2 regions of the Pseudoalteromonas sp. THAF3 genome follow, and region 2 is predicted to be linked to the other one. Evidence: predicted binding sites of a transcription regulator. Region 2 holds the regulator's gene; the other holds the start of a gene.
The links. Region 2 encodes LexA, which represses DNA repair genes until DNA is damaged. Its sites were predicted from a motif close to TACTGTATNNNNATACAGTA; they were not measured.
Positions count from the first base shown of each region.

Region 1: the regulator LexA is predicted to act here: its motif matches at 7,631-7,650, upstream of dinG (ATP-dependent DNA helicase DinG).

Region 1 covers NZ_CP045418.1:2,040,609-2,057,497, reverse strand. The annotation lists gene FIU82_RS09450 (TonB-dependent receptor) at 1-2, shown strand, start outside; gene FIU82_RS09445 (7TM diverse intracellular signaling domain-containing protein) at 23-2,713, shown strand; gene rsmS (pleiotropic regulatory protein RsmS) at 2,774-2,935, opposite strand; gene FIU82_RS09435 (late competence development ComFB family protein) at 2,907-3,197, opposite strand; gene FIU82_RS09430 (histone deacetylase) at 3,251-4,165, opposite strand; gene FIU82_RS09425 (primosomal replication protein) at 4,162-4,770, opposite strand; gene FIU82_RS09420 (TSUP family transporter) at 4,770-5,546, opposite strand; gene dinG (ATP-dependent DNA helicase DinG) at 5,547-7,619, opposite strand; gene FIU82_RS09410 (DNA polymerase II) at 7,767-10,067, shown strand; gene FIU82_RS09405 (TonB-dependent receptor) at 10,314-13,175, shown strand; gene FIU82_RS09400 (sulfotransferase) at 13,271-14,905, shown strand; gene FIU82_RS09395 (putative 2OG-Fe(II) oxygenase) at 14,912-15,157, opposite strand; gene FIU82_RS09390 (hypothetical protein) at 15,164-15,418, opposite strand; gene FIU82_RS09385 (DUF547 domain-containing protein) at 15,754-16,889, opposite strand, start outside.
Region 2 covers NZ_CP045418.1:2,974,206-2,991,094, forward strand. The annotation lists gene FIU82_RS13920 (chemotaxis protein CheA) at 1-1,907, opposite strand, end outside; gene FIU82_RS13925 (response regulator) at 1,920-2,282, opposite strand; gene FIU82_RS13930 (lipid asymmetry maintenance protein MlaB) at 2,296-2,565, opposite strand; gene FIU82_RS13935 (SCO family protein) at 2,724-3,329, opposite strand; gene cyoE (heme o synthase) at 3,319-4,227, opposite strand; gene FIU82_RS13945 (heme A synthase) at 4,242-5,231, opposite strand; gene FIU82_RS13950 (transmembrane cytochrome oxidase associated protein) at 5,242-5,745, opposite strand; gene FIU82_RS13955 (SURF1 family protein) at 5,732-6,466, opposite strand; gene FIU82_RS13960 (DUF2909 domain-containing protein) at 6,559-6,798, shown strand; gene FIU82_RS13965 (cytochrome c oxidase subunit 3) at 6,698-7,573, opposite strand; gene FIU82_RS13970 (cytochrome c oxidase assembly protein) at 7,593-8,135, opposite strand; gene ctaD (cytochrome c oxidase subunit I) at 8,135-9,709, opposite strand; gene coxB (cytochrome c oxidase subunit II) at 9,706-10,839, opposite strand; gene lexA (transcriptional repressor LexA) at 11,158-11,775, opposite strand; gene FIU82_RS13990 (HNH endonuclease family protein) at 11,995-12,744, shown strand; gene FIU82_RS13995 (STAS/SEC14 domain-containing protein) at 12,810-13,175, shown strand; gene FIU82_RS14000 (DUF924 family protein) at 13,176-13,706, opposite strand; gene grxB (glutaredoxin 2) at 13,805-14,440, shown strand; gene FIU82_RS14010 (PaaI family thioesterase) at 14,450-14,908, shown strand; gene FIU82_RS18800 (hypothetical protein) at 15,108-15,239, shown strand; gene FIU82_RS14015 (lysozyme inhibitor LprI family protein) at 15,239-15,640, shown strand; gene FIU82_RS14020 (hypothetical protein) at 16,358-16,889, opposite strand, start outside.

The sequences.
Region 1 (16,889 bases), 930 kb from region 2:
AAGATAGATCCTTGAGGTTGTTGTGACGAGGCACTTAATACAGGTATTGATGGGGTTACTGTTGCTGATAAGTGCCCAGACACATTCGGCGAGTTTGCAGCACGTGGTGGTAACACAGAATTCCATGGATTTTGACGCGCCACCCCATTACTACCGCATCAGCGAAACAGCTCAATTACCGACATCAAAAAAACAGTTACTTAGCTGGCTGGAACAGCAGCCTAAAGTAGAGCGTCCGCAGTTATTTGGTGGGCGTTACGTCAGCGTTTACAAGGTCACGAATCAGTCTTCGCAGCAGCAGTGGGTGTATGCCCCCTACAATAGCGTGGTATCTGTCATTAATACGCAGGTATTTACGCAATCAGGAAGCACGCTTTATCAAAGCGGTGAGCGCGGTCAGTATGAGTTTGCTTTTCACTATGGGAAAACACTCACCCTGCCGTTAGATGAGTCGGTAATTATCGTGACCGAGTTTCATAGCGCGGCATTTTATACCCCGCCAAAGATAAAGCTATCTACGCCGAGTGACTATCAGCAGCAAGCGATTTGGGAAAACCTCATCATGATGCTGTGTTTCAGTGTGGGTATTGTACTGGGGCTCTATAACTTATTGATTTACCTAGGCTCAAAAGACAAAACCCATCTTTACTATGCATTTTTTACTGCTGCCTGGGTGTTTGCATGGAGTCACTTCTTTCATATTCCGAGCCAGCTTTTTGCCATCGACTTGACCGCTCTGCACTGGTTTGGCTTTATTCTAACACCTTTGGCTAACACCCTATTTTACATCCACCTGCTCAAGCTTAATGAGACCCATCCACGATTTGCCCGAGGAGCGTTAATCTTCTCATGGGTGTCGTTAATTGGTTTGCCAATAAGTGTAATCTCCCCCGGAGCTGGGTTTATTTGGGCCACATTCGCGACCGCGATAGCGCTGTGTTTAGGGCTTTACATTGGTATTAGACGAATAATGCAAGGCTACAAACCAGCCCGTTATTTTGTGTTGGCTTACATGTGTATGGCGCTACCAAATATGGTGGGCAACTTAACTAATCTTGGGCTATTGCCTTCGGTCAATATTAATTTGTATCACCTTGGTTTAATCGGTACAGCGTTGGATGCGTTGTTACTCGCTTTTGCCGTGGCCGACAAGTTTAGACTGATTAATGATGCCAATGTTGAATTAACTAAAAATCTTGAAGCAAAAGTGCAAGAGCGTACGGGTGAGTTGCAGGCGTTAACGGTTGAGCTACGGGATGCCAGCGAAGCAAAAACTCGCTTTTTGGCGAACATGAGCCATGAGATCCGCACTCCTATGACATCTATCATTGGTTACGCTGAAGGGCTGTTATTAGGGGATGTAAAAGCGAATGAGCAAAGCCAAGCGACCCATGTGATTGCACAAAACGCCCGCCATGTGCTTGGGTTACTCAATGATATTCTCGACATGTCGAAAATAGAAGCAAACCGTCTTGAAGTCGAAAGCGCGAAAACGCACTTATTTAGCGCCATAGGCCAAGTGGAGTCTATTCTTGGTAAGCAAATTCGCGATAAAGGTTTGGGATTTTCGTTGCATTACCACTTTCCATTGCCGGACTATATCTACACCGACGCCACTCGGTTACGACAAATACTGTTAAATTTAACCGCCAACGCCTTAAAATTTACCAGTGTTGGCAGCATTAATATTGATGTTGCAGCAAAGGGTGAGCGCCTTATTATCACCGTAAAAGACACCGGTATTGGCATGAGCGAGCAAGAACAGTTTCAGCTATTTGAAGCCTTCTATCAGGCGGACTCTTCCACTTCACGTAAATACGGTGGCACTGGGTTGGGCCTAAATATATCAAAGAGCTTGGCGCGCAAGCTCGGTGGCGACATTGACGTGCAGAGTATTCAGGGGCAGGGCACCGCTTTTACTGTAGATTTGGCACTTAAAACAACCGAGCAAACGCAGTGGTTAGAGAGCTACAGCAAAGCGCTCAATGCGGATGAGCATAGTGAGGACTGTATCGCTCAAAGTGAGCTGCATGGCCATGTACTGTTGGCAGAGGATAACCGTGATAATGCCAAATTGCTGCAACGTATATTGGAGCGCATGGGATTGCAGGTGACTTGGGTCGAAAACGGTCAGTTAGCTGTCACTCAGGCGTTGGAAAGAGACTTCGACCTAGTGTTGATGGATATCCAAATGCCCATTATGGATGGCGAGCAAGCACTGTCGTTTTTGCAAGCGACGGGGTGTACTACGCCGGTGATTGCACTCACGGCGAATACCATGAGCCATGAAATTGAGCGATATTTAAAGCTTGGATTTGCGGATCACCTTGGTAAACCCATCGACAGAGAGCAGTTTGCTAAAAAGATTGCCCACTATCTCGCACTGCCGGAGCAATTTGTTGATATTGATTTGCCTGAGTCGGATATGCAGGCTCTTCGCGATGACTATGTATCAGGGTTGGCTGAGCAGCGGGTGCAGCTAGAAAACCAATCCAGATATGGGGACCTGATCGGGCTTGGTAAGTCGGTTCATGCCCTTAAAGGAAGCGCTGCAATGTTTGGTTTCGAGCAGCTTCAAGCGTTAGCGGAGCAAGCGGATAAAATATTAAAAAGTGAGCACCCGGAACAGGCTATGGGGTTAATTGATGGCCTCATCGCAGAGCTGGCTAAGCTTGAGCACGATGCGCTTAAGCGCGACCCGAACTTATGTTAATGGGTCGCTTTTTCAAGTTAAAGCAAGCGAGGACAGTTGACGCGGTTTAGATTAGACGACTCAGTCTGATTGTAATCGCCTTTGCATATCTTGGCGCACAATATCCAGTGCCGCGAGCGCGGTACTTGGTTCAATGTCGTTTTGTTCCAACAGCATGATTAGGTCTACGGCTAATTTTACTTCTTCTGGTGCGTTATCGAGATTGTTCTCGGGTTTGGGCATGACTTCCTCGCTTTGCGATTAGGCTTAAGGCTACTTTTACGGCGGCCTCAACCTTCTCCTGCATTTGCTCAGCCTCAGCTGTGGATAGGTAAAATGCCATGTCAACATCAAAGCGAATATAGCGGGGTGGAAGTTGATTGAGCACCGTACAACATAGGTCCGCTAGTGTATCGCTGTCATACATATGCTGCAATTGTTGGCGATCGATTTCCTCTAATACCAACTTTTCGTAATAATTGTGGACGTCGTCATGTAGTTTCATAACTCACTGTTTTCCCGTAACTATACCATCTTAATTAGCATAGCTCAGGTTACCTAACTGTCCAATATAAAGCACTGATGAAATTGCTCTACAAGTTGCCAATGTACTTTGACAAGCTGCTCTACATTGCGTTGATATCCGCCGCCAAGCATAGTGCAAATTGGGATTTGATGGTGTTTAGCATGAGTAAGCACCTGAGCATCACGGGCGCCGACACCGGCCAAGCTTAGGCTCAGGGTTCCTAACTCGTCATCGCTGTGTACATCGGCCCCGGCATTATAGAAAATAATATCCGGGCGATGCAGACGCTGCGTTAACTTTAGCGCTTGTGTGAGTGTCTCCAAGTAAACACGGTCGTCGCAATGCAAGGGCAGAGCAAAGTCGTAGTCTGAGCTTTGCTTGATGCGTGGAAAGTTGCGCTCACCATGCAATGACAAGGTTGTAATGGCGTCGTCCCTTTCAGCGATGGCGGCGCTGCCATCACCTTGGTGAACATCTAAATCAATAATAAGGGCGTTATCAATGAGCCCCACTTGATACAAATATCGAGCTGCGGTGATAGCATCATTAAAAATACAAAAGCCACTGCCATAGTTGCCAAAGGCATGGTGGTAACCGCCCGCTAAATTCATCGCGGCCCCGTCTTTAAGTGCCGCTTGGGCTGCGCCCAAAGTGTTGCCAACTGATTGTAGGGTGCGCTCTACCAATGCGTCGCTGTGGCAAAAGCCGATGCGTTTTTGCGCTTTATCCGCCAACGTGCCAGTGATGAACTGATTAACATAGTCAGCATCATGAGCAAGCTCTAACGTGCTCACCGAGATAGGTTCGGCGCAACTAATAGTAAAACCTGATTTGAGTTCTGGGTGTGCGCACAGCATGTCGAAGAGTTGTTGATATTTACTGATTGGAAAACGATGGTGAGCAGGTAGGTCGAGCTGAGAGTAGATAGGGTGATAAAATAATTTCATCGTATCGCTTGTTTCTCTGCTAATTGTATTTTTTCTTCACAGGCGCTAATGGCCTTACGACAGCGTCCTAAGCGTGCGTGCAGCGCTAAGACTTCCTGATTTAACTTAGCAACGGTGGTGGCATCAGCGCCATGCATCTGTTGTTTGCGGTCGTCAATCATTTGCCCCAAGCGACGTTCAAATTCGTGATTTTTAGCCAGCTCTTGATAAAGCTCATTGGTTGGCTGAATAATTTTTTTCACCGCTTTTTGGTACTTTTTTGCCCTCGCCGTAGGTGTATTTTCTTTCGCCCACACAGAGGTTGCTTTAAGCACTTTGACGATGGCTTCTATTTGCTCGGTAATGTGCGTGAGAGCGAAACCATATTGATGACGACCTTGATGCTCAAGGCTTCTCGTGAGTCTTTCAAGTTGCGTTTGCACTTCATCAACGTAATCAACGAGCAGCATACTTTTGCTATTAAACACACTGCGATCGAACAATGCATGTTTGGATTGCATAAAACGATTTTTAGCAAACCAATTGGCTTTATCAAACTGTTCAGCATCGCTGCGCAGACGCTCCAGTTGTTGCTGTAATCGCGCTAATGCATGGCCAGAGCTCATTATAAATAAGCCTCATAGACGAGTTTCAGTGCTAGCACAATAACAACGGTGTTAAATACCGGGCGGATCATTTTTGAGCCGAAGCGAATAGCTGAATGAGCCCCGAGCCAGGCCCCTAACATCAAGAATAACCCCATGGTGGCGCCGAGTAAGAAGTTAACATGACCGAGTGCTACAAAGGTGATCAGCGAAATAAAGTTACTGACAAAATTCATCGAGCGGGCTAAACCGCAATTGATCAACAGGCTCATTTTATAAAGGAGGCTATTTGACGCGGTCCAGAATGTGCCCGTGCCCGGGCCAGCCATGCCATCGAAAAAGCCTAAGGCTAAGCCTTGGAGCCACTGTTTTATACGCATAGCGCCAGAGAGCAGCGGTAAATCGTTACTTTGCTGTGGACTGAGCTTGCCAAATAAGGAGTAGATAGCGACGGCGATGATCACCACAGGAATGAGTTTGTTGAGAAACTCGGTGCTCATACTATCGACCAATAAGGTGCCTAGGGTAGCGCCGATAGCGGTGGCTAGAATCGACGCAGCCCAGAATTTAGGGTCGAACAAACGTTTACGGTAATAGGTGACACTGGCTGTCAGTGAGCCAAAACTGGCCGCTAACTTGTTAGTCCCCAGAGTTAAGTGCGGGGGTAATCCGGCAGTAAGTAGGGCAGGTACGGTTAACATACCGCCGCCGCCGGCGATAGCATCTATAAAGCCTGCAGCAAGGGCTACGGCGCATAAAATGGCCCAAGTCGATGGGTCGAGAGCTAGTTCAAACATCTAATAATCTATTTTTCGTTTAAAGGGCGGCAAGGTATCGAGCATGGCTTTACCATAACGCTTGGTGATTAAGCGGCGGTCGAAAATGGTAATAACACCACTGTCTCTTTCTTTGCGCAGCAGTCTACCACAGCTTTGTACTAATTTCTTGGCGGCGTCCGGTACGGTAATGGATAAAAACGGGTTGCCTCCTTTTTGCTCTACAAACTCTGCTTGCGCTTCTTCAATCGGTGAGGTGGGCACCGCAAACGGGATTTTTGTGATCACTAGATTAGTCAGGTAATCGCCTGGCAAATCGAGGCCTTCAGACAAACTTTGGGTGCCAAACAGCACACTGCCTTGGGCATCATCAATACGGCGCTTATGGCGTCGGATCAGTGTATCCCGAGAGAGCTCGCCTTGCATTAAAATATCCCACCCTTGTTTACGCAAACGCTCTGCGACATGGTGCATTTGCCAATAGGAAGCAAACAACACCAGATTGGCTTTGGATTTATCTAGGGTATTGGGCAGTGCTTTGGCAAGGTAATCGCTAAACGCTTTGTCGGTTGGTTCACACTCGGTTTTGGGAATATGCAGCTGCGCTTGATTGGGGTAATCAAACGGTGAGGGCACCTTGATAAACTTAACTCCTTGCTCTGAGCGTAGCCCGCTTTCATGGGCAAAATGTTCAAAGGAGCCCAAGACGCTGAGCGTGGCCGAGCACAATACCGCTCCTGCACACTCGCGCCATAATTTATCTTTGAGGTAAAACCCCACTTCAATAGGGCAGTCACTCAGGAGGTAGTCATGGTGGTTTTTATACTCCATGCGCTTTATCCACCTGGCATGGGGAACGCTTTCGCTTTCTTTAGCATAACTTTGCCACAGCTTTTGTAGCGTTTCTAAACGGGCTATATATTGCCCACTTTCGGCTAAAATAGGGTCAGCAATAAACGGCTTCACATCGCCATCATTTACGTCGCTACTGAGCGCTTCGTGCATCTTGTTGAGGGTGCGTAGTGCCGTTTTACTGGCTTCACTGATATCTTTGGCTTGCACTGTGAGCTGTTGGGGCAGCACTCCGTGAGAGAAACGATAGGTGTCGTCTTCGGTATATTGAAAGTCTGCACTATCAAGCATACTCAGCACGGCTTTCATGCCTCTGGCCACATCATCAAGGGCATCATTGAGTTTAAACTGGCTACCTGATGCGCTGGCGCTAAAAATGGTTTGCGCCATTTTGCCGCTGAATTTGAGTAGTTTCTCGAGCCAATCCTGAGTCCCTTTTAAGGTGGCTGCTGCAGATGAAAAGTCGCGAGTGATATGCGGTAAGTGGTGCGCTTCATCAATGACATAAATACAGTTTTCTGGCTCCGGCAAAATCACGCCACCGCCGAGCTCCAAGTCGGCCAACAATAGACTGTGGTTGGCCACTAACACATCCATTTGCGCTATTTTTTGCCGCGCAAGATGGAAAGGGCAGGTTTGGTGTGCTTTCATCTGCCGTTGGCAGGCATGCTTATCACAGGCAATAAGGTGCCATACGCGATCTGGGATCACGTCGGCCCATGAGTCTCGGTCACCTTGCCACTGTTTGTTTTGGTAAGCATCATGCAGCTGATGCAGGCATTTTTGCTCCATGTCACTCAAAGGAGAGTTTAAAGTGGGCATCAACGCGAGTTGCTCTTGTTCGCCATTGACGGCGTTATGGAGCTTATGGGCGCAGATATAGCGCCCCCGGCCTTTGACCAAATCATAACTAAAAGTAAGACCGCTGTGCTGGGCAAAAAAGGGTAACTCTTTATAGAGCAACTGCTCTTGCAAGGCCACTGTAGCGGTTGCAATCACCAGCTTTTTATTACGTTTGAGTGCCAGTGGTAAGGCACCTAAGCAATATGCCAAAGATTTGCCGGTTCCGGTTCCGGCTTCGACCACGCAAATGCGTTGCTTTTTGTCATATTCACCAGCGAGTGTTTTTGCTATTTCTGCGACCAAGTAGTTTTGGCTAGCACGAGGGCGATAATCGTCCATGCTTGAAGCTATCCGCTGATGAGCGTTTCGGATTGTTTTTTTCAGCGGATCGGATAGCATGGTGTATCAACTTATGTATATATTTACAGTGCGACCATTTTAGAGTGTGGCTGCATATGACTCAAGTGACAATTCACTTATGTCGTGATGCTTGGGCAAAACATAGAAAACAACGCGCTGTATTTACTCACTTCTATAGGTATTCGGTTGGCTCCAATAGCAGGGTTTATCCTTTCCGCGCAAACACGGCAACTGAGCGATGGTATCAGCCATGTCTTTTGGCTTGCTACAGACAACGGCCCAGTTAAAGCACAAGCTGTCGCTGAGTCTGCGGTATTTTTCGTTGCCCAATCGCAGCAGCAGCGAGTGATAAAATTGCTCCAAGCCGCTAATTTGCCTTGTGATATACGCGCAGTAACGCTGCACTCTTTTGCCGGTAAACCCATGGCAGGGTGTTATTTTACGCACTTGAATCAGTTTTATGCAGCGCGAGAACAGCTTAAAGAGCAGGGGATTACGTTATACGAAGATGATATCCGCGCGCACGAGCGTTTCTTAATGGAGCGATTTATTCGCGGCGGCGTTTGGGTAGACGGCACCTCCAGTGCTAATGGCTCCTTAGTCCAAGCGCGGTTTAAAAGCCATCCTCACTACCGGCCCACTTTGCGGGTTTTATCGCTGGATATTGAATGCAGTGGCGATGGTGTGCTTTACAGTGTTGGCTTGGTAAGTGAACGGTTTAAAAAGGTGCTGATGGTTGGGCGTAGCACCGAAGAGCGTCCGTGGCTTGAATATGTTGAGGATGAGGCCGCTTTGCTCGTGCGGTTACAAGAGCACATACACCATATAGACCCTGATGTGATCGTTGGTTGGAATGTGGTCGACTTTGACTTTCAGCTGCTGTGCTATCGCGCTCAACAATTGGGTATTCGTCTTAATTTAGGACGCAATAACGAGGCGGTTGTGTGGCGCGGAGGAAAAGTCGCTAAGCTTATAGTTCCCGGGCGCGCTGTACTTGATGGCATTGATATGCTTAAAAACGCCACATATTACTACCCCAGCTTTGCCCTTGATAATGTTGCCCACGAAATCCTTGGCGAGCGAAAGCTTATCGAAAACAAAGACAAAGTTTCCGAGATTTCCCGGCTTTTCAACGAAGATAAACTGCAACTTGCTGAATATAACTTAAAAGACTGTGAGCTTGTATTAGCCATCTTTGCTCGTCTTGAATTGGTCGACTTTGCTATTGTGCGGACCCAGCTTACAGGGCTGCCATTGGAACGGCTAGGAGGGTCGGTGGCGGCGTTCACTAACCTTTATTTGCCATTGTTACATCGCAGTGGTTATGTGGCTCCTAATTTAGGCGATCATGGATTGACCTTCGACAGCCCAGGCGGTTATGTGATGGACTCGGTGCCCGGTCTTTATCAAAATGTTGCAGTTCTTGACTTTAAAAGCCTTTATCCGAGTATTATTCGTACCTTTTGTATCGATCCCATGGGCTTAATAGAAGGGCTCAATGCTCCTGATGACGCAATTGCTGGGTATCATGAGGCATTTTTTTCTCGCAGCAAACATCATCTTCCTGATTTGGTTGCCAGCCTCGCACAGGCCCGCCAAGAGGCCAAAAAGCACCGCGACCCTCATCTTCAGCAAGCTATTAAGATTATCATGAACAGCCTATACGGCGTGCTTGGCTCAAAAGGTTGTCGCTTTTATGACCCTAGACTAGCCAGTTCGATTACCCTGCGCGGGCACGATATTATGCAAACAACGCGACAGTGGCTGATTGAATATGGTGTTGATGTGATTTACGGCGATACCGACTCTACCTTTATCGCACTACCCGAAGAGCTTAGTGACGAACAAAGTCATACGTTAGCCAAAGAGTTAGTGATAAAAATTAACAACCGTTGGCGGCAAACACTTGAACAAAACTATGGAATACCTAGCTATTTGGAGCTTGAATACGAAAGCCTATATCGACCTTTTTTTATGCCCAAGGCAAGGCATAAAGACGTGGGAACGAAGAAACGTTACACTGGTTTATTGGTCCAGAAGCACCGAGAGCTCGTTTTTAAAGGCATGGAGTCGGTGCGTAGCGATTGGACGCCACTGGCGAGAAAGTTTCAAGGTGAACTGTTTCAAGGATTATTCACTGGTGCAAACCTGCAACATATCGTTGATAATTATGTTAACACTTTAAAGAAAGGGGATAGCGCTCAGCTCTTAACTTATGCCAAACGCTTAGGCAAAAACCCTGATGAATACACCAAAGCAACCCCCCCTCATGTGAAAGCTGCACGAAATAGTACTCAAAGTTACACTAAAGGTGATTGGGTTGAGTACGTTATAACAGTTGATGGTCCTCGCTGCACCCCTAGCAGTAGGCCACTGGACTTAGCACATTACCTTGAGAAACAGCTAAAACCCATCATCGATGATATTGCTGATGTGTGCGACGCATCGCTTCACTGCCCTCTAGATAGTCAGTTTACATTAATTTAATCTTAAAGACCTGCTATTTACATGCTGATTTGGTTTGCTCCAGATTTCCAATATGGTGTCGTGTTGTTCTGTCTGTTTTTTGATTGCTTGTTACTTTTGGAGGTGTTTTGTTAATTTGGTGTTGACCCTAGATTCTTTAATTGTTTATTATCGTAACCAAAGTGCATTACTTAGTGCATTTAATTACAAACGGTTAACAGCCGAGATAAAAACAATCACGTCTACAAGTGATCCAGGGAGAATCTAATGTTAAATAGCAAAATCGCAAAATCAGTGCGTTTAGCACTCGTTTTTGGTGCTGCTTCAACAGCAGGCATTTCAGCAAGTGCCATTGCTGCTGAAGAAGGTGCTGATGATGTTGAGCGTATCGAAGTAACCGGTTCGCGTATCAAACGTACTGATCTTGAAACAGCTACTCCAGTACAAGTAACCTCTGCAGAAGATATCGCTATGTCGGGCTTTACCCGCGTCGAAGATATCATGAATAACCTGCCGCAAATCGAGGCATCGCAAACTGCGTTCCAATCAAATGGCGCAACCGGTACAGCAACGCTTGACCTTCGTGGTATGGGTCCTCAGCGTACACTAGTACTTATCAATGGTCGCCGTGCACAGGCTGGTGGTATTTACACACAATCAGCTGATATTAACCAAATTCCAGCTGCACTAATTAAACGCGTTGAAGTAATGACCGGTGGTGGTTCAACAACTTATGGTGCTGATGCAGTAGCGGGTGTTGTTAACTTCGTAATGAATGATGATTTCGAAGGTTTCCAAGTTGATATAGGCGGCTCTGCGTACCAACACGATAATGACAATGAGTACATGCAAGGGTTGATGGACGAGAAGGGCTTCGAATACCCAAGCGGCAGCGATGGTTTTGATGGCGCGGCGTTCGATTTTAGTGCAACACTTGGCGGCACCTTTGATGGTGGTAAAGGTCATGCAGTTGGTTATGTAACCTACACCAAGCAAAATGAATTGCGTCAAGGAGCGCGTGACTACTCTTCATGTGCATTGAACGCCGCAGGTACTGAGTGTGGTGGTTCTGCCAACGCTATTGTGCCAAATTTCTTTATTGCTCCGCTTAATGGTCCTGGTGGTACTTATAACGCTAGTGAAGAGGTTTTCTGGAACTTAACCCCGGATGGAACGTTTGTCCCTGATGATGGCTCCAACCGCTATAACTATGCGCCAGTCAACCATTTTATGCGTCCTGATGAGCGTCATACCTTTGGTTTATTTGCTAACTATGAAATTAATGAGCACTTCAACCCTTATCTAGAGACAATGTTCATGCGAGACCGTACAGGCGCGCAAATCGCTGAGTCTGGAACGTTCTTTGATACGGCGTATGAGTTGCCAATCTCTAGTCCATTGTTTTCTGATGCTCAACGCCAACAATTTAAAGATGCGTTTGGAATTGGCGACGATGACTCTATAGGTGCTTATATTGGTAAGCGAAATGTTGAAGGTGGTCCTCGTACCGATGAGCTAGAGCATAGTTCTTTCCGAATGGTACTTGGTACACGTGGTGAGCTGAGCGATCTTTGGACGTATGATGTGACTGCTCAATACGGCTCAACGTCGTCGTCGTCAGCATATATCAATGACTTCTTTGGTCCACGTATTACCACAGCGCTTTCAGCGAATGGTGAAAGCTGTGCTGACACAGAGGGATGTATTCCTTACGAGGTGTTTACTTACGAGGGCGTGACTCCTGAAGCGGCTGCAGCATTAACAGGTACAGCTATCTTGAATGGTGTTACTGAACAGCTCATCCTAGGTGGTTTCGTATCAGGTGAATTTGATTACTCGCTACCGAGCTCTGATTACCCAATCGCAGCAGTATTTGGTGCAGAGTACCGTGAAGAAACCTTCGAACGTACAGCGGATGAAGTATACGCGCAAGGTCTTCTTCTAGGTCAAGGTGGCACAACTAAGAGTTTGGAAGGTAGTTACGATGTAACTGAATTTTACACAGAGGTAAGTTTACCAATTGTTGAGGGTAAAGCCGGCTTCGAAAACTTCACTCTTGATTTAGCTTATCGTTGGTCAGATTACAGCACCTCAGGCTCTGAGCCTGCTTATAAAGCCGCAATTAACTGGGATATCACGTCAGACTGGAAAGTTCGCGCTAGTTATAACCGTGCGGTACGTGCTGCTAACAATGGCGAATTGTTTGCGCAAGAAACAACAGGCCTTTGGGAAGGTTCAGACCCTTGTGCCGGAGCTACACCAGAGCTAAGTGCTGCGCAGTGTGCAAACACAGGTGTAACAGCAGCTCAGTACGGTACAATTAATCCTAGTCCGGCTTCTCAGTACAATGGACTTTTCGGAGGAAATCAGGAGTTAAAACCTGAAATCGCCGATACAGTTACTTTTGGTTTGGTAGCTGAGCCAATTGAAGGATTAAACTTCACTATTGACTACTGGGATATCGAACTAGAAGGTGCAATTGATAATATTGATCCTCTAATTATATTAGAGCAATGTGCAAAAACTGGTGACGCATCATTTTGCGACAATGTACAACGTACTCCAGGAAATGGCAGCCTATGGGTAGGTAGTGGTCAAATTACATCCTTTGACGTTAACTTAGGTCAGCTAACGTGGGAAGGTATTGATCTGTCTGCCAACTATGATTTTGAGGTTGCTGGTGGCACTTTATCGACTAACCTTCTTGGCTCCTATTTCATTACTAAAGAGTATGACAACGTACCGGGAATTTCTGACATTTACGATTGTGTAAGCAATCTCAATGATGGTTGTTTCGCGCAACCTGAGTGGCGTCACGTGTTCACTATGGACTACGATACGGGAAGTTTCTGGCGTGCAACTTTGAAATGGCGTTATTATGGTGAAGTCAGTGACTACACAGGTCCTGATACGCTTGTTCAAGATGGTATCAGTTCACAAAGTTACTTAGACCTTAAAGGTAGCTTCACTATCAATGATTACACCAGCGTATTAGTGGGTGTTAATAACATCATGGATAAAGAGCCACCATTAGTAGGCGGTTCACTTTCTACCAACGGTAATGCGATTGCGGGTTTCTACGACACATTAGGTCGTTATTTCCACGCAAACGTAACATTCAAGTTCTAAACTTGTTTAATGTCTGAAAAAGCGAGCTTCGGCTCGCTTTTTTTGTTGCTAAATTTTAATATTAATAATCCTAATTTATGGTTTTTGGAGGCCGCTTGACTAGCTTGCAACATGCCGCAGCGCTATTAAAAGAAGACAATAAAAAGCAAGCCATTACTCTGCTCCAAGAGTTGGCTAAGAAAACCGACAAAAAAGAGCCTGCGTTTCGCCAATTACTGCGTTTAGCCTTAGCAGAGCAGCACTGGGAGGAAGCGAAAAACTATGTTGTGTGTTTACAGCAACTAAACCCGAGTAGTCGCGAGTACCGTCAAGTTATTATGGATATCGGTACGCGTTTGGGAGACTTCGCTTTTATTTTCGCTGGATATGAGCGTTATCTGCAGTGTCATGACACCGACGACACAGCACATTTCAATTGTGGGTATTACGCCCGCAAGGCGAGACGTCCTAAAATAGCGATAGCGCACTTTAAGCGCGCCTTAGAGCTCGGCATTGAAGACCCTCATGAGGTGCATCTCAATCTGGCGTTAGTGTACTCCGAGCTGTTACTCGACCCAGAGACCGCGCAACAGTGGCTAGGTAAAGCATTGGAGCTAAAACCTGATTATGTTGATGCACTCTTTAACCTAGCTGCGATCAAAGAGTTTGCCGGAGACAGACGTGCTGCAAAGCAATTGTTTGAACAGGTACTGACCATTGACGCGCAGCACCCATTGGCACTGTCGCGACTTGCGGACCTTGATCAGTTCAATACTGAGTCGGCGCACAATTATGTGACTCGATGCCAAGATGTGATGACTAATATGCCCGCGCAACTAAGGTGTGATTTACACTATAGTTGTGGCAAAGCGCTCGATGATGCGAAACTGTATGAACAGGCATGGATGCATTACTATCAAGCTAACACTGTCAATAAGCAATCTCTTGCACCTTTCAATGTCGCTTCACTTGAGCATACTGAACGAAATATTTTTGCCCGCGCTGAACATATATCTCAGTTAGCCGCGCAAGACTCGCCATCAGTACAGCCAATCATCATTTGTGGTATGTTCCGCTCGGGGTCGACCCTAGTAGAACAAATATTAGGCGCTAGCGGCTGTATTCAGGCTGGTGGTGAGTTGGAGTTTGTACATCGCCAGCTTTTTGAGCTCACCAACAAACCAACTCAATTGCTAAATAAAGCAGGGACGCCGGATTTCGCTCAAGCGTATGATGACTTGTTAGTGAGTGTGGCGAAAGGGCACGATTGGGTTACTGATAAGCGGCCCGAAAATTACCTCTATATAGACATATTAAAGCAGCTCTACCCCGGCTTAAAAGTGATATGGACGCAACGTGATTTAAGAGACAACGCGCTTTCAGCTTACTTTCAGCGCTTGGGGCCGAGCCTTAACTATGCAACTGACCTTGATAACATTCGCCATATGTATGAACATCAACAGCGCCTCAAAGCGCACTGGCATCAGCAGTACGGCAATGACATCATTACTGTCGAGTATGAAAAACTAGTAGCGCAGCCGGAGCAAGTGCTCACGACATTGTTTTCTCAGCTAGGTATCCAGTATAACGGAGAGGCAGAGCGCTTTCATAATCAGCGCTCACATGTCAGAACTGCAAGCGTATGGCAAGTTAGAAAGCCTTTGTATAGCTCATCCGTCGGCCGTTTTGAGCATTATAAAGAGGCGATTTTAGCGCAGCGCGCATTCCCCTATTTCAGTGAACTGCTGTGAGCCGGTTCAAGCGGTTGGCATAATGTCTGTGGGCAAGGTGATACGCGGTTGTTCGCTGGTGATAGGGTAGGTGCCATGCCACAGGTAGCTTGGGAAAATAATAATCCGCCCCGACTGTGAGCAAATGAGTTTATTTATCTGCTCTCGCTCACCTAAATTCAAACAGGTTTCTCCAAGGCGCAGCCACCCACTTCGTATGGGATCGTTCTCATGCATTGACTGCGGTACTTGAATATAAGCCGGGGCTGAAATCCATCTTTAGGGGTGGATATGGTTGCGATGATAACCGCCTTTTCCAAGCTGTACCGACCAACTGCCATTGACTTTAAACTGGCCATAGTTACGTCTATAAAGGGAATGTGAACGATCGGTTGGTAGAGATGCTAAATATTCTGTAATGGCTAGGTGCAATGCCCATTTGTATTCTTTTATGAGCACATAATTAGGAAACAGCAAGTTACCTGAAGTTTGTGTGCCTAATTCAACGCTTAGATCTAATGGTTGTTTGGTCACTTTACGGTGCTTGGCTGTTAAAAGCGCTGAGAGTTCTGATAAAAAGCTAGGTAGTCGAGAAAGCTAGCAGGCGTAGGTAATGATTTAATCTTAACCGTGTGCTCGTAGTCCGACAGCTATTGCTCATCAGCAGTGTACTAATAACCCTGATTAATTTTGCAGTTGGTTAGGCTAATTTGGAAACGAGCTGTACAGGGTGTAAACTGACGGCATCTCGAAACTAGGTATGTATAAAAATACTTATTTTGATAAAGCGCGAGCACCGTTAATAGCTCAATACAGCATTGAGAAGTCAATCTCACTTCATGGTAACGTCTCAATGCTGCATTTGAAATTTAGTCTTTTGACTTTTCCTTTTTCACTCTATCAATATCTTTGATTTCCACAGAGCCGGCAGCCAATTCCTGTTTCTCCTTTAGTTTACGCAGAATTTCTGCTTGCTCAGGAGTAAAGCGACCAAAGTTCGCTGTGCGTGTTTGCATAGTTTGTGATACCACGCCCACGTTTTGTGCACCTAAACCGCCATCCGCGCCCGCCATACCCGTAGCTTGTCCACCAGAACCATTGACAACAGCATCGAGCATTCCTGCTTGATTATTAGCTACGCCGCTACCTATTTGGCGGGCTGAACTGGTTAAGTCGGCGAGTGTGTAATCTTCAATTTCAATCTCCACTTTTTCAACGTTACGTAGGTCATATTCGAATTGGCCTTTAGCATAAATAGCAATATGGCGTTTCAAGTCATCTTGAAGCTGAGGGAAATAAAATGTGGCTTGTCGGTAATACTGCGACACTTCAAGTATTTCATCATCAATTTGAGCGCCGCGATTTGAATTAATGAACTCTTCTGCGCGTTTTTCTAGTTGCTTATATACAGTGGCCCCTTTAAACGCTGTGGGATGAAGGCTGGGGCTGCCAATGTAACCTTGATAGAAGCCATAGATGACATTCGGCTTTTCTGAGAAATTGGGATACACAATACGTTGCTGGATGTCATTGAGTGAAAGTGGGTGGCCCGCAACGGTAATGAGTTTAGCGTCAAGGAGCCCTTCATCTTCAATTTCATCATCTAATGAGTGCAGCGGATAACGCTTAACCAGCTGCTCTAACAGAGTCATGTTATAAAGATTGAGCCAATAGGCGAGCTGCTCTTTCTTATTAAGCTCACTTAGGGGCATTTCTTGCGGTAAGTTTTCCAGGCTTTCTCTTATTTTAGTGAGTGCGAGCTTTAGATCAGACTTTTTGACTCCCTCGAAATAAAAGCGATTAGCTTCAAGCGCTGTTGCTTTATTACGACCCGATGTCATGCGCGTGCCGATAGTTTGCTCGCTTTTCAAGCGCGAGCGATCCGACATTCCCGTGTTAACAACGGTCATCGCTAACAGTTGGTCAATATCATCGTATGCGACTTCAAATTGGGAATTCCATTTGAAACCACCGAAGGCCTGCGCCAATGTTTGCTCCTTAGCTT
Region 2 (16,889 bases):
TGCTGTTGCGCCAGTAAGTCGTCCACCAGCAGGCCCACTTTTTGGTTATCACACTCGACCACGACCAGAAGAGCTTTATCAAGTTCGGTAATGGCATCATGATGATTGAACAATTGGTATAACCGCAAAATGGGAATATATTCATCACGCAGGCGCAGTACCTCCAAGCTTTTGCCGACCCGACTGACCTTATTCGTATCAATTTGTAATGACTCAACGATGGTAATGAGCGGCACGATATAGGTATGTTCGGCAATGCGGACCAGTTGACCATCTAAAATAGCGAGCGTTAGTGGCAAACGGATGGTAAAAGTTGACCCCGTACCGGGTGTCGACACCACTTCGATAGAACCGCTTAAGGAGCTAATGTTCTGGCGCACCACATCCATCCCGACACCGCGCCCGGAGATGTCACTCACTTCGTCGGCTGTGGAAAACCCTGGTTCGAAAATGAGCTCGTTAATGTCGTCGTCACTGAGCTCTTCATTGCCATCGATTAGGCCATTAGCGATAGCTTTTTCTCTGATTTTTTCGGTATTTAGGCCTCGGCCATCGTCCATTATTTCAATCACAATATTGCCGCCTTGATGAAAGGCGTTGAGTGTCACCGTGCCAATTTCAGGTTTACCACTTTGTTTACGCTGTTCTGGCGTCTCTAGGCCGTGATCCAACGAGTTGCGCACTAAATGCACCATGGGATCAGAGATCTTCTCCATCACTGTTTTATCAAGCTCGGTACCCTCGCCAAGAATTTTTAACTCCACCTGCTTACCGAGTTTTTGCGATATATCTCGCACTAAACGTGGGAATCGGCTGAATACAAAGCTAATTGGCAGCATGCGAATACGCATGACATTTTCTTGTAAATCGCGGGTATTATGCGCTAACTGTGCAAGCCCCTCCTGCAGTGCAGCCAGGGTATTTTCGGTCACTTCCTGCTCACCCAGTTGGCTGAGCATGGATTGCGTAATAACCAGTTCACCCACCATATTGATTAACGAGTCAATTTTGTCTATGCCAACACGAATGGAAGTCGACTCATTAGATTTAGCTTTATTTGCTTTGCCTTTACTTGCCGGTGCTTGAGTCGCTTGGGCCACCGGTTCGTTTTCACTTGATTGCGGTGCAGCATCATCGTGCTCCAGTGGCTCAGCCGGTGCGGATGGCTCTTGCTCTGAGAACAAGCCTCCGCACAGACTAATATCGATATCAGCATCATCTTCTACCCACTCAAACACTTCCTTTATTTGCTCTTGTGTTGCTTCAGTTTGCAAAAATACTTTCCAAGACATGAAGCATTCATCACCCTGTAGATTCTGAATTTCAGGGATGGCGGATAAATCAGCTTCAACTTCAATGGATCCTAGATCCCCCAAGTCACTGAGCATAAACAGGGGTTCATTGCCTGTTTTGAATAAATGATGGTGCGGTTTAAATAAAATTTGATAGGTGTTAGTTTCTGCTTGCTGCGACGGTGAAGCGCTCGCTTCGTTTTCGTTGGCCGCCACTTCCCCTTCACTTAGACCAAGAATTTCCTCAAATTGTTGCTGTAGCTCCTTGGCAGTGTCTAGCTCTGGCTCTTGTTCGCTTTGCAGTGCCTGCAACATCTCTCGCAAGCAGTCGACCGAACGCAATAGCAGGTTTACGTGCTGTGCTTCAAGTTGACGCTGACCTTGGCGTATTTGGTCCAGCAAGGTTTCTAAAACGTGGGTAAAATCGGACACTGAAGTAAACCCAAAAGTACCACTGCCGCCTTTGATTGAGTGGGCTGCGCGGAAGATGGTATTGAGCGTTTCGCTATCGGCTTCGCCTGGAGTAAGGTTTAAAAGCTCACTCTCCATGGCATCAAGGCCCTCGAAACTCTCCTCAAAGAAGACTTCGAAAAATTGGCTGAGATCGATACTCATAGCCGCGCAGCCTTAGCGAATTACTTTTTTCATTACTGCAAGTAGTTGGTCTGGATTAAAGGGTTTAACTATCCAGCCGGTGGCCCCCGCAGCCTTGCCCTCAGACTTTTTATCTAGCCCGGATTCGGTAGTAAGCATAAGCAAAGGGGTAAATTTGTAGTCACCTAAGGTTCTTAGCTCTCGAATCAAGGTGATGCCATCCATAACAGGCATATTGACGTCTGAAATCACAGCATCGAACTTATCCTTTTTGGCGATCGCTAACGCTTCACTGCCATCTTTCGCTTCAGTGACTTCATAACCTGCCTTTTTCAAGGTAAAGCTCACCATTTGACGCATTGAAGCTGAGTCATCCACGGCTAGAATCTTCGTCATACCCACCCCTAATTTAGTTTCCATTTAGCGCTAAATAATTGGCTACACCCAAGCTTTGACAAGCGTTTATGAGCGCTTCACTCGAGCCTTCCCATGTAATGCTGTGATCGCCAAGTTGTAATGCTTTTTGTAACGCACACAAAAGCTGAATACAGGCAGTATCGGCGCGAGTTACATCGCTCATATCCAAACATAGATCACTGCCCTGCTGGAGCTGCTTCAGTAGCTCTGCCTGTAAATTTTCAACTTGTGAAATGGTTAATTCGTTAGGCAACCTAAACATAAATTATGCTTGAGCATTTAACATTTCTCATATCAAAAGCTTAGACCTAGTTAGTTAGATTGCCAGCGAATTTTGTAAAAAAATCTTTAAATAAATAGAGAGTTAGGTGAGTTGGCTGCCTAAGTATAGACAACCGAAAGGGACACGCTGGTACTGGCTCAGCCACCGTAGTAGCTGAGTATAGATTTAAGGTCCTTGATCATGGTGTCTGTATTAATGGTTGGTACACTGCCAGCTTTAAATTCAGGTTTGAAGATAGCCCGTATTTTCCCATGCGGATCGACCAGTACCACCGAGGCACTGTGGTCCACTAAATAGTCTCCTGTTTGCTCTTCAGTCACTGCATAAATTAGCCCTAAATTCTGGACAAAGGGGTAAAGCGCCTTGTGCGGTCCCGACACGGCCTGATAATTAGGATTAAAGTAATTAATATACTGTAGACGCTTTTGTGCAGTATCGCGATTAGGATCTACTGATATAAACCAAACGTTTATATCTTCTATGGCAAGCTTTTTTTCTACCTGCCGGAGCTTTGCCAAGGTCATGGGACACACATCAGGACAACTGGTGTAACCTAAAAACAGCAAATCCCACTGCGATTTTAAGTCATCAACGCCGACATCGTTGCCGTGTTGATTTTTCAGCTTAAATGGCTTCACGACTTTGGCTGGCTCATACACCAGCGCATCAACCTCTAATGTCGGCTTTGAACACCCTTGTAGCAGAACAGAAAATAGCGCGGCAGCGCCTAATTTACGCCACATAAAACATCCACTTATCTATGAATAATGCGACAAAGAGTACCATTAAATGCACAATTGAAAACTTAAAAACGGCCATTGCACTGCGATGATCCTGTTCGCGCTTTAAACGCCAAGCGTAGGCAATAAACACACCATTAAGAATAACTGCTGATAACAAGTAAAATAGCCCTGACATACCAATTAAATAGGGCAAGACGCACACTAAGGCGAGAATCACGGTATACGCCAATACACATGTTTTACAAAAATCGATACCGTGCGTCACAGGCAGCATAGGCACATTCGCTCGGCGATAATCTGCCTCTCTAGCAATAGCTAAAGCCCAAAAATGCGGAGGGGTCCAAGTAAAAATGATCATCACCAAGAGCCATGGTGCTGCAGCAAGTTGCCCCGTTTCACTAACCCAACCAAGCAAAGGAGGCATCGCCCCTGCAAGCCCCCCGATAACGATATTTTGAGGCGTTGCCCGCTTTAGAAATAATGTATATACAACTGCGTAACCCACCAGTGCCATCAGCGTCAAAATGGCACACAGCCAGTTAGCAGCGCTAACCAAAGCAGCAAACCCAAGCCCACCAATCAGTGCTGCAAACATAAAGCCATTGCGTTCACTCACTCTGCCACGGGCCACAGGGCGATGGCGGGTGCGGGCCATTTTCATATCAATTTCTCGGTCCACAATATGGTTAATTACCGCTGCGGCTGCTGATAATAAGCCGATACCCAGTAGGCTCACTGCTTGCAATAACCAACTACGCCCCATGTCGGGAGCTAAAGCTACGCCAACCCAAGCGGTTAATACCAACATCAGCACAACCTTCGCTTTGCACATGGCTAAATAATCGCGCCATGTGGTGTCTTTACTATCTCCGTACTGCCAATAAATCGCTTTGCTCATAGCCTGCTCCCTTATTAACTTTTTGATTTTTGTAGATAACACAACCGCACTAAGGTCAGTAATAGCAATAGCGCCATCAAGTTATGGGCAAGTGCCACATTTAACGGAATACTCATCTGTACTAACGCGATACCTAAACTTATTTGCGCCACTAAGGCCGCCACAACCCAGCCACACGCCTGTTTAATCATCTGTGATTGCGCACTGCGAAATACCTGCCACATGGCACTGAGCAACACCACGGCGGTAATGAGTGCGCCAAAGCGATGCAATAGATGAATAGACATACGCGATTCGAACGACAACACCCCAAATTCATAATTACTGTGCTCGGTAGGTAGCTGGAAAACACTACTGAGTGAGAACGCCTCACTGCCCGCACACATCGGGAAACCAATACAATGTGTGGCTGCATAATTTGCCGCGAGCCATCCCCCTAAGGCAACCTGTATCACCACCACAAATAACGCGGACAGGCTCCAACCTAGACTTGCTCGCGCTCCGGGGTCGCCACCAAATACGGGCTGAGAATGGGTTCGCAGGTAAAGTAACCACAGTAAGCTAGCAATGGAAAAGCCACCAAGAAGATGCCCCATCACCACCAAAGGCTGTAAATTCATGGTCACCGTCCACATGCCCAGTAAGGCTTGGAAAATAACCAGTAACAACAACACCATTGGTAGACGCAACGGGACATGGGGCAACTTTGCATGGCGTAATGCATACACTGCTAAAGCTAGGATCAATAAGCCTAGGCCGCCGGCAAAATAGCGATGCACCATCTCTTTGAGGGCTTTACCTTGATCTACCTGCGCACCAGGAAAGTGCTGCTGCACTTTTTGTATTTCATGGGCTTGATCGGGTACGGTGAGAAAGCCATAACAACCGGGCCAGTCCGGGCACCCAAGCCCTGCATCACTTAAACGTGTATAAGCGCCCAAGCCCACCACCAACACTGCGAGAATGGCAGTGCATAACACCAGAGTTTTATAATTTTTTGTCATACTGGCCTCGTTAGCTGCTGCGAGAATAGTTAAGTAGTTTTTTAATGTCTTTTAGTAATCCTTTGTGGATAAGTCGGTTTTGCTGCTCCTGCTCAGCGTAGTCATATTCCAATACCACCAAACCATGGCGATCTATCAAGTACAGATGACCTGCTTTTAATGCACTGGGCACTGAATCCACATGCAACACCTCGGGTACCTCGGCGCTGCGTGGCCTCTCCCCTAGTACTGCCATGCGCACCTTACTTTGGTTTTTCCCGAGCGCTACATAGAGCGACTGCATGTCTTGCCACTGAGCTTGGCAAGGGCCACAATCAGCTTGATTCACTAGCGCGATAGTCCAGGGCGACACGGGGTACTGGCCCCACTGTTCAAGTTCCACCTGCTCACTCATTAAAGTGCCGTTATTACTGGTACTTGCTGGTAGCCAGCCACTTTTAAGAACGGCAATAGCCGCAACAACGGGAATAATGAAACAAGCAATAAAAATCACTAATGGTTTACGATTTGTCATACCCTCTCCTTGCACGCCAAAAGGCGGTAAGCGCAATCAATAACGCCGCTAAGGCGATGAGAAACCACTGCCATGCATAGGCTATATGCTTTTCTGCAGGCATGGTCACAGGCTGGTAATGTGGCTCGGTAGCAACTAACGGCGAAGGCGTTTGCGCATACGCCATAAAATTATAAACGGGAACTCTCGCTTGATTCGCGATTTGTGTTATGTCGATTTGCTGTACACGCTTAGGCCAACCCATTGATGGTGAGCTTTGCGCCAAGGTAATTGACCCTAACGGGCCTTCTTTAATGAGCACATCATCAAGCGTTATCTGTGTCGGTAGCTGCAACTGAGGCAGTTGCTCACGTGTTGTTGGCGCAACAATGAAGCCAAGGTTGATCAGTAGCCACCGACTAGCTCCTTGAGGCATAACCAGCACCAATACGTCATAGCCAACCCGGCCTTGATAAACCTGGTTATCAAGCAACCAGTAATGCTGAAGCACACGACCAGACACTGCGGTTTGCATACCTGTGGCATCAACATCTGAATTGATCAGGCGCTGAGCTTGGGTAAAAGGAATGCACCCTTTACTGGCCCATTGCTGCAATAGCTGCTCGCGCGCTTGCTTTTGCTCGGCACGATCTAACTGCCAGAAACCCAAGCCTACACAAGTACTTACTACTAACACGACAATGCTACTCCACAAAAATGCGCTAAGCTTATGAGTATTCACTCGCACACCAATTAGAGGAAAACTGCACTGTGCTTATAAAAATTATTATTGTTGCGCTGCTACTTTTTGTCATATACACCTTATTCCGTGCCATGTTGGCTATGCTGAAGTCTGACTCCAAGGTGCCGATGTCGCACTACTTAGGCAAACGTGTTGCCTTGTGCGCCATCGTCCTGATTATTATTCTGCTCGCACAGCAAGCTGGCTTGCTGCGCTTTAACCCTTCTCCTATCACAACACATACACAAATACGAATAGACACAACCACACCACATCAACAAAGTGCCAATACCAAGCCGCAGCCTGAAATGCGAAGTGCTTTTCACTGCTAAAGTGCCCTTTGATTACGCGAATGAGTACCACGGTAAGCATGATCGCCCCTAAGGTGACATGCATACCGTGGAAGCCTGTGAGCAAGAAGAAGGTATTGCCATAAATACCCGAGTCTAACTTAAGGCCTAGATCCTGATATGCGTGAATGTATTCTTCCCCTTGAAGAAACAGAAATACCGCGCCGAGTATCACCGTCAGAGCAAGAAACACCGTAAGCTGTTTACGGTTGTCTTTCTCAATTGCAGTATGCGCAAACTGTAAAGTCACCGAAGAAACTAGCAAAATAATGGTATTAATTAGCGGCAAACCTTGCCATCCCATAGCCTGAGTTGTATCACCGCCTGGTGTTAACTCTAGCGGCCATGAGGCGCTAAATTCAGGCCATAACACTTCGTTGGTCATCAAGTTATTACCCTCACCACCAAGCCAAGGTACAGCCAACATACGGGCATAAAATAGCGCCCCAAAAAAAGCGCCAAAGAACATGACTTCTGAGAAAATGAACCAGCTCATTCCTTGTTTAAAAGAACGATCCATTTGCGCCGAATACAAGCCACTTTGTGACTCATTAATCACATTGCGAAACCACCCCACCAGCATGTACACCAGCACCGCAATACCAGCAATAAGCCAATAGGTACCAGAGCCACCGCCTTGCTCTAACTGCATAACGCTAAGACCCGCGCCCACAGCGATAAAAAACAACGCAACAGCCCCCACTATCGGCCAGGGGCTTTGCTCCGGAACATAATATTTTTCGTATTGATTACTCATTTCGTTAACCTCGCTCGGTTTATCGCGCTTGCGCTGCGAGTAAGTCTTGTCGCTTAGCGCTGATATCAAAGAGGGTGTAAGATAGCGTTAATTCCTCATACTCCTGCGGCAACGCAGGGTCGACATAAAAGCGCAATTGGTATTCAAGCCGTTCATTGGCTTGTAGCGGCTGCTGGTCAAAGCAAAAACACGCCAATTTGTGTAAATACTTGGCTGCGAGCCCTGGAGAAACAGATGGAATAGCCTGCATGACTCTCGGCTCACCACTGGTATTCGCTGCGGCGAATGTCACCACTGTCATCGCCCCGGGTTTCACCACCACTTCTTGCTTTTGCGCTAACACTTCAAAGGGGGCACCACTTTGCGCATGGGTTGTAAAGCTCACCGTCACTTCGCGAGAGTCATCCACATGCTCGCTTTGCTGCGCCTGTTCGAGTGAGGGCTTACCATTAAGCCCTGTTACTTCGCAGAACACGTCGTAAAGCGGCACCAAGGCAAAGGCGAACGCAAACATGCCGATGACGCTGATGACTAGTTTCTTTAATAACGGTGCGTGGTTCATTACTGCACCTTAGGTGGCGTTTCAAAGGTGTGGTAGGGTGCCGGAGATGCCACCTCCCACTCCAAGCCTTCTGCGCCATCCCACACTTTCGCTGGTGCTTGCTCTCCAGCCTTGATGCACTTGAACACCACGGCAACGAACAGCAGTTGAGAGAGACCAAAGGCGAAACCACCAATACTGATAATGGCGTTAAAATCAGCAAACTGCAGCGCATAGTCTGGAATACGTCGTGGCATACCCGCCAAACCTACAAAATGCATGGGGAAGAACAGCACATTAACGCTAACCAACGACAGCCAGAAATGCCATTTCGCTAACGTGGTGCTATACATGTGCCCAGTCCATTTTGGCAGCCAGTAATAAGCAGCGGCCATAATCGAGAACACCGCCCCTGTCACTAAAACATAATGGAAGTGCGCCACCACGAAGTAGGTGTCATGGTACTGGAAATCCACTGGGGTAATTGCCAACATCAATCCTGAGAAGCCCCCGAGGGTAAACAACACAATAAAGGCGATAGCAAACATCATTGGTATTTCAAAGCTGATGGCACCGCGCCACATAGTGGCTACCCAGTTAAATACTTTTACTCCCGTTGGCACCGATATCAACATGGTCGAGTACATAAAGAACAATTCCCCGGCCAGTGGCATACCGGTGGTAAACATATGGTGGGCCCACACCACAAAAGACAGCAAGGCGATGGAGGCCGTGGCATATACCATGGACGAATAGCCGAACAGTTTTTTGCGTGAAAAGGTAGGAACTATGGTGGAGATAATGCCAAACGCTGGCAAAATCATAATGTACACTTCCGGGTGACCAAAGAACCAAAAGATATGCTGGAACATCACAGGGTCGCCACCACCGGCTGCATTGAAGAAATCAGTGCCAAAATACTTATCAGTGAGCACCATGGTCACCGCACCCGCCAACACCGGCATCACTGCAATTAATAAAAACGCAGTGATCAACCAGGTCCACACAAATAGCGGTAATTTCATCCACTTCATCCCTGGAGCACGCATATTAACGATGGTCACAATGACATTAATGGCCCCCATGATGGAACTTATCCCCATAATGTGAATGGCAAATACAAACAGGGCAGTATTGTCGTTGCTGTAGGTGGTTGATAAGGGCGCATAGAAGGTCCATCCAAAGGCTGGACCGCCGCCTTCCATAAACAGCGACAGCAATAGGATGGCAAAAGCGAATGGCAGAATCCAAAAGCTCCAGTTATTCATTCGCGGCAAAGCCATATCTGGCGCGCCAATCATCATGGGGATCATCCAGTTAGCTAAGCCCGTGAAGGCAGGCATCACGGCGCCGAAGACCATAATCAAACCATGTACTGTGGTCATTTGGTTGAAAAAATGAGGGTCAACCAGCTGAAGTCCTGGTTGGAATAACTCGGCTCGGATCACCATTGCCATGGCGCCACCGGTTAAAAACATCAACAACGAAAATAATAAGTACAAGGTGCCGATGTCTTTGTGGTTAGTAGTAAAAAGCCAGCGTTTTATTCCGGTTGCAGGCCCGTGATGTTCATGTGTTGCAGCTGCTGTACTCATTGTTCCTCCCCATCAATATAGGCCTGAATCACGCTTGGTTGAACGATGTCACCGGTTTCATTACCAAAGGCATTGCGTTGGTAAGTAACCACCGCAGCCAACTCTTTAAGCGTAAGTTGACCGACAAATGCCTGCATCGCAGTCCCTGGCTTACCGTGCACCACAATATCGATATGGTCGTTAATATCGCCGGTGGCTATTGGACTGCCTTTTATGGCGGGGAAGACTCCAGGTAAACCAAGCCCCGTAGGCTGATGACAAGCTGCGCAGCGCGTGATGTACACTTGCTCGCCCGATGCCATTAGCTCATCTTCAGAGAGGATTTGTTCTAGCAGCTCAGCATCGGCCTGCGCCTGAGCTTGCTTCGCTTGTTTCTGCTCTGCCAGCCAAGCGTCAAACTCTTCAGGGGGTTTTGCTTCTACGACCACCGGCATAAAACCGTGGTCTTTACCGCATAACTCGGCGCACTGGCCGCGATACGTACCCGGTTCGTTTACGCGTGTCCAAGCTTCGTTGATAAACCCAGGGTTAGCGTCTTTCTTTACTGCAAAATCGGGCACCCACCAAGAGTGAATGACGTCATCTGAGGTCATTAAAAAACGTACTTTTTGATTAGTGGGAATAACCAAGGGTTTATCTACTTCGAGGAGGTAATTGTCGCCCTTATTTTGCGCATTTTTGATTTGCTCTTGAGGCGTTGACAGCAGTGAGTAAAAGCCCACATCGTGGCCCATATACTCGTAGTGCCATTTCCATTGTGAACCAGTCACCTTAATAGTGATATCGGCCTTTGTTGTATCCTCCATAGCAATCAGGGTTTTGGTGGCCGGTACAGCCATGGCTATGAGAATAACAAATGGAATCGCTGTCCAAAGTATTTCTACTTTGGTGCTTTCATGAAAGGTAGCGGGGGTGACCCCTTTTGACTTGCGGTGTTTGAGCAGCGCCCAAAACATCACCGCGAAAACAACCACACCAATCACACAGCATATAATAAATATGGTCATGTGTAGTTGGTAAACATTTTCGCTAATGTCAGTTACCCCTTGGCGCAAGTTGTACTTGCTATTCGCGGACACCAATTGAGGGAATAACAGACATAGCAACATGAGGGAGCTCAGCTTCTTCATGTGTACCATCTCCTTATTGTTGCGCAATGCAAGGAAGAGGCGGTTACAGCTTAATACCCAATCTTCGTTATTATTATGCTTTTACCAGTCGACAACTTTGACCCTAAATAAACTGTTGAAAAACCGACCAGCAAAGCCTGTAATATAACCAATTAGTCAAAGATTGAGCTAATAGCAAGTTAATACACTATTTTTGTTTACGTTTTATTAATAAATTAACAGGGAGATTCAAGCTGTTAGAAAGCACTGTGGCTAAGGAGGAAACATGGGGAAAGCCCCTAATAACAGACCTATTAGAGGCAAAATAAGTAAATTTAATTACATCCAGTCGGCGTTTCGGATCACACCTACAGCTAAGCCTTCAATATTAAAGGATTCGTTCTCTAAATCGACTTCGATGGGTGTGAATTCTTCATTCTCTGCATGCAGCAGAACCTTACGCCCTGCTTTTTCTAAGCGCTTCACGGTGACATCTTCATCAACCCGCGCGACCACCACTTGGCCGTTTTCAGCCACCTGAGTGCGATGTACCGCTAATAAGTCACCATCCATAATGCCGATATCTTTCATACTCATGCCATTTACGCGCAGCAAATAATCTGCAGCAGGCTTGAACAACAATGGGTCTATCTGGCAGTGACTCTCTATATGCTGTTGGGCAAGAATGGGCTCGCCCGCAGCAACACGGCCAATTAAAGGCAGGCCCAATTGTTCGGGTTCTTCTTCCTCGACCAATTGAATACCTCGACTCGCGCCAGGCTTCATTTTGATTACGCCTTTCTTAGCCAACGCCTTAAGATGTTCTTCTGCGGCGTTAGCACTGCGAAACCCCAGTGTTTGTGCAATTTCTGCACGCGTCGGCGGCATGCCGGTATCTTTAATAAAGACTTTAATCAGCTCAAGAATTTGCGATTGGCGTTTAGTTAATGGGCGCATACAACTGGGTTTCCATACAGTACATTTAACTGTGAGTATATACAGTTAAATGAAAATCGCAAATAAAATCAGGGAATTTGCTGACCATTGCAACCTTAATTAATGCAACTTCGCTTTTATTCATATGCAACCTCACCTCATACTCATAAAGTGATAGGTGACGAATGCGCGACAATGCTTTAAAGTAGCGCTATTTTAGTCATGTTATTAAGCAGTTAGATGACTCGCCAAGGTGTATTTTCAGCGTTCCTTTTACTTATTTCGGCACTGACGATAGGTGCGTGCAAAGCCGATACGGTCAAGATGTCGCGCAGCGGCCTTTGTCACCCTGAAGACTCGGCTCATTATCAACGCACTCAATCTTTCACTCCCTATGCGAACTTAGAAAGCTGTCTAGCAGACGGTGGACGTTTACCAAAGAACTACACTAAACAAACATCAGAAAATAGTTATCATCGGGGTAACTGGCCACATTGGCTAGACACCGATCACGACTGCCAAGATGCCCGTGCTGAAGTGCTGATTGCCCAATCACACAGTGATGTAAGCTACACCACTCAAGCGCGCTGCACCGTCACCAGCGGCCAGTGGCATGACCCTTATTCGGGGCAGTTACTACGCAATGACGATGACTTAGATATAGACCATATTGTGCCGCTTAAATTTGCCTATGAACACGGTGCTGCCACCTGGAGTCGTTCGCAAAAGGCACAATTTGCCAACGATATGGAGAATTTGCTTGCTGTTGATGATGGCCTAAATCGTAGCAAAGGCGCAAAAGGCCCTTGGCAATGGTTGCCGCCGCATCAAGATTACCGCTGTCAGTACATTCAGCGCTTTAATTACATCATGAGCAAGTATGACCTTCGCTACTCGCAAAACGAAAAAGACCAAGTTCAGAGTTTGCTGCAAAGCTGCGTAGGTGAAACTTTAAACCTCAGCGCACTACCTACAACCTTGCACCAATAACCAACCGCTTGTAAGTAAATATTCTATATTGATAGAGCATCCAATGAACTCGTTGGCGAGGATATATGCTCAATATCACTATACACGAAACACACAATACCGCCCTACTCGAACCACAAGGCCAGCTGACAGCAGAAGACTTTGCAGCAGCCGTGCGTATTATCGACCCTTATATTGAACAGCATACAAAGCTACATGCTCTCATTATTGCTACTGAACACTTTCCGGGTTGGGACTCATTTGCCGCATTACTCTCTCATCTGCAATTTGTGCGCGACCATCATCAAAAGGTGAATAAAGTAGCCATTGCCACCAATTCGTTGCTTGGTAACTTTGCCCAGCACCTTGGCGCACACTTTATTCATGCAGAAGTTAAATCCTTTCGTTATGAACAACGTGAACAAGCGAAGCGCTGGGCACAAAGCCCTTAACTAAAAGCGGCTACCAGGCTGATTCAAAAACGCCTGTTCAGTGTCGCTCGATTGCCGACCGAGAATATCATTACGATGTGGATAACGCCCAAAACGGTCAATGATTTCTTTGTGAGCCAGTTCATATTTATAGTTACTTAAGGGCCGAAAAAGCTGCTCGGCCACCACATGAATCGCCTGGCTCTCACTGTGCATATAGGGCATGTATAAGAAACTACGCTCGGTATCATCAAGCTCTAAAGCAAACTTTTTCTCCACCGCATTCTGCGCCAAACATAAAGCCAGTGCATCGGTTGCAAACGCTTGGGCCGTATCGCGGAACATATTACGAGGAAACTGATCCAGCACTATAATTTCACATAACGCGCCTCGAGCAGATTTTCGCCAAGAATAAAGCTCGCCTTGGCGCGCTGCCTCGTAAGTAGGTAAAAATTGCTTTTTTACTGTGGCGTCAAAATCGGCGCTTTTTTTAAACCAATCCTGTGGACTGCTGTGAGTAAACCAAAATTCGTAAACGGATTCATATTGCATGATGATCTAATGGCGAAAGTTTGCTTTCGTCCGGCAACTATTGTTTAGTTACAGCTAAGGCCAAAAGGTAGTAATTCGCAAGCTCTGAGGTATTTTTTATGAAGCTATTTATATTTGAACATTGCCCCTATTGTATAAAGTCATTACTGGTTGCACGCGCCTTGGGGCTAGAGGTGGACGTGCGCTTCCTACTCAACGATGACGAGGCCACGCCCAACCAGTTAGTGGGTAAAAAAATAGTGCCTATTTTGGTCAAAGATGATGATACCGCGATGGCCGAAAGCTTAGATATTGCCGAGTATTTCTGTACTCTTGCCAACAAGGAGCTGTCACTGGGAGAGCACTTTAATCAAGCCCAACAGTGGGTTGAAAAGCATCTTGAAACCTTTTTACGGCTGACCTTTGTGCGTTGGCCGCAACTGGCCCTGCCGGAATACGCTATTGATACAGCTATCAGCTATTTTCGCGAGAAGAAAGAGCAGCGCTTGGGCGAATCTTTCGATAGCGTGTTAGCCAATAGCGACGCTGACATCGCCACAATGGAACACGCATTGAGTGAGTTAACATGGCTGCAAACCCCAGAACATATTACTTGGGCCGATGTGGCGTTATTTCCTTTTCTGCGCAACCTCACTGTAGTCAAAGACTTAACCTTTCCAGAGCATGTACTCAACTATGTCGATACATTAGCCACTGAACACCGAATTAAAACCTTTACCCGCGTTGCAGTTTAAGGAGTACAGATGAGTATTTGGGCCCAAGAGATTGATTTAGCCTTATGTAAAAAGCTTGATTTAGGTGTAGGTGAAAAAGGCACCTTAATGACTAAACTCGGCATTGAGATCACAGAGATAGGCGACGATTACCTGGTCGCCTGCCTCCCTGTGAGCAACGAATTATATAACCCCATGGGCATTGTTCATGGCGGCGTTTACGTGGCATTAGCCGAAACCGTGGCCAGCTACGCCGCCAATTTTGTGGTCGATACCCGCAAATACTACTGCGTCGGCCAAGAGATCAACGCCAACCACCTTAAAGCCTCACGCACCGGCACACTCAAAGCCGTGGCCAAGCCCGTGCACCTAGGCGGCCGCTCATCAGTGTGGGAGATAAAAATTTACAACAGCGCTGGCGATTTGTGTTGTATTTCAAGGATGACTGCTGCGGTGGTGGAGAAAAGAAGCAAAAGCGCTGGGCTTTAAGGCGGGATGCTCACCTGTAGGTCAGACTTCAGTCCGACAATAAATAGGCAAGGCTTTAGCCTTGCCAAAGGCGCTTTGAATTGAGCTTTTTCGGAATGTTTCTCAGGATCGGAGAGCAACGTTTAGAGCCTCTAATTAGAGACGCCTTTGTAAACTTCTTACACCAAGACTTTACTATAATCCCTCGATGAAAGCTGGTATGAATAACGACTTTAATGAGCTCATCGACTGTATTCGCAACTCCACTACTTTAAGGCTCTATGAACTGGCTAGAAATCGTGTGAAGTATTTAGAACAGCGTAAACCTAAAGCCACCGAAGGTGTGAACTAATGAAAGCATTATACTTTGCTATCATGGCATTGATTACATTTAGTTGTGCCGCTAATTCCAGTAATACAAAGCTCCATTGCGAAGATGCCACCAACAGTCTTGAACTCGAGCAATGCATAGCGCAGAAAAAAGACGAGTCCGAACACCGCCTAACAAACAAGTTAAGGCTTTTACGGGAGCAAATTCAGATGGCTTATGCTGCAGAGGCTGAATTAGGTAACACATTAATCGACCAAGTAGAAAAAACTCAATTGGCATGGAGCGATTTTAAGGCTCAAAGTTGTCAACTTGAGGCATTCGAGATTGAGCAAGGCACAAGTGCGTATGAGACCGCTATAAATAATTGTGAGTTGCGTATGAACCAAACTAGGATAAAGGCTCTTTCCCAGATACTTAATTAGCCCTTTGGAGTAGCAAGGCTGAAGCCTTGCCTACAGAGCTACCTCCCCTGTAGTTTGGGCTTTAGCCTAACCATATGTGACAAACACATTTGTGTTCTCAGCCCAGAAACCTGGAATGTATTTGTCGGTCGTAATCACAAGGCTAAAGGCCTTGCCAACAGAGTGACCTCCCCTGTAGGTTGGGCTTCAGCCTAACCATATGTGACAAACACATTTGTGTTCTCAGCCCAGAAACCTGGAATGTATTTGTCGGTCGCAATCACAAGGCTGAAGACCTTGCCAATAGAGTAACCTCTCCCTGTAGGTTGGGCTTTAGCCTAACCGTTATGTGAAAAACACATTTGTGTTCTCGGCCCAGAAATCTGGAATGTATTTGTCGGTCGCAATCACAAGGCTGAGGGCCTTGCCTACAGAGTGACCTCCCCTGTAGGTTGGGCTTTAGCCTAACCATATGTGACAAACACATTTGTGTTCTCAGCCCAGAAATCTGGAATGTATTTGTCGGTTGCAATCACAAGGCTGAAGGCCTTGCCAACAGGGTGACCTCTCCCTGTAGGTTGGGCTTCAGCCTAACCGTTATGTGAAAAACACGTTTGAACGCTAAAGCCCAAATTTTGATGATATGAGCGTCTTTGTCGATTGCAAGGCTGATGGCCTAGCCTACAAGGTAGCGCAATACACTCATCTCAATTATGATACGAGTGAGGTACCACATAGTTAAAAGCTGTATATTCGCAGAGTATTATCGTCATAGCTGAAGTGTGCCAGCTCCCGTTTTGTTGGGTGAAGGCTGAGACGACCAGGTCCAAAAGTAAGCTCACTCAGCTTAACAAACTGTCTATCGCGGTCCTGCCGATAGAGTGCAGTGTCGAACGCCTCTCCCTTGCGCTCGGTTAACACAGCATATTTACCATCACTAGAAAAGTTATGCCGACTGAGGGGGTCAATGACTTCATCAGCATTGCTTTGATATACTTCCTGCGCAGTGGCGCTATTTCCGTCCCATACAAGCCTGTAGAGCGTTTTGCCACTAAGTAGCCAAACTTTATTATTCCATTTACCTAAGCTGATATCATTCCCAAATTCCAGTTGTTGCTTTAATAGCGTATTGGTTTTGTAATTCCAAAAGCGCACTGTATCGCCTACGATGTATGCAATGATAAATTCTGCTTCATTCAGAATAATATGTGTCCGCACTTTACCTCTAACTTCGATGTCATTGATCGTTTGGGCATCAGCTAACTTCCAC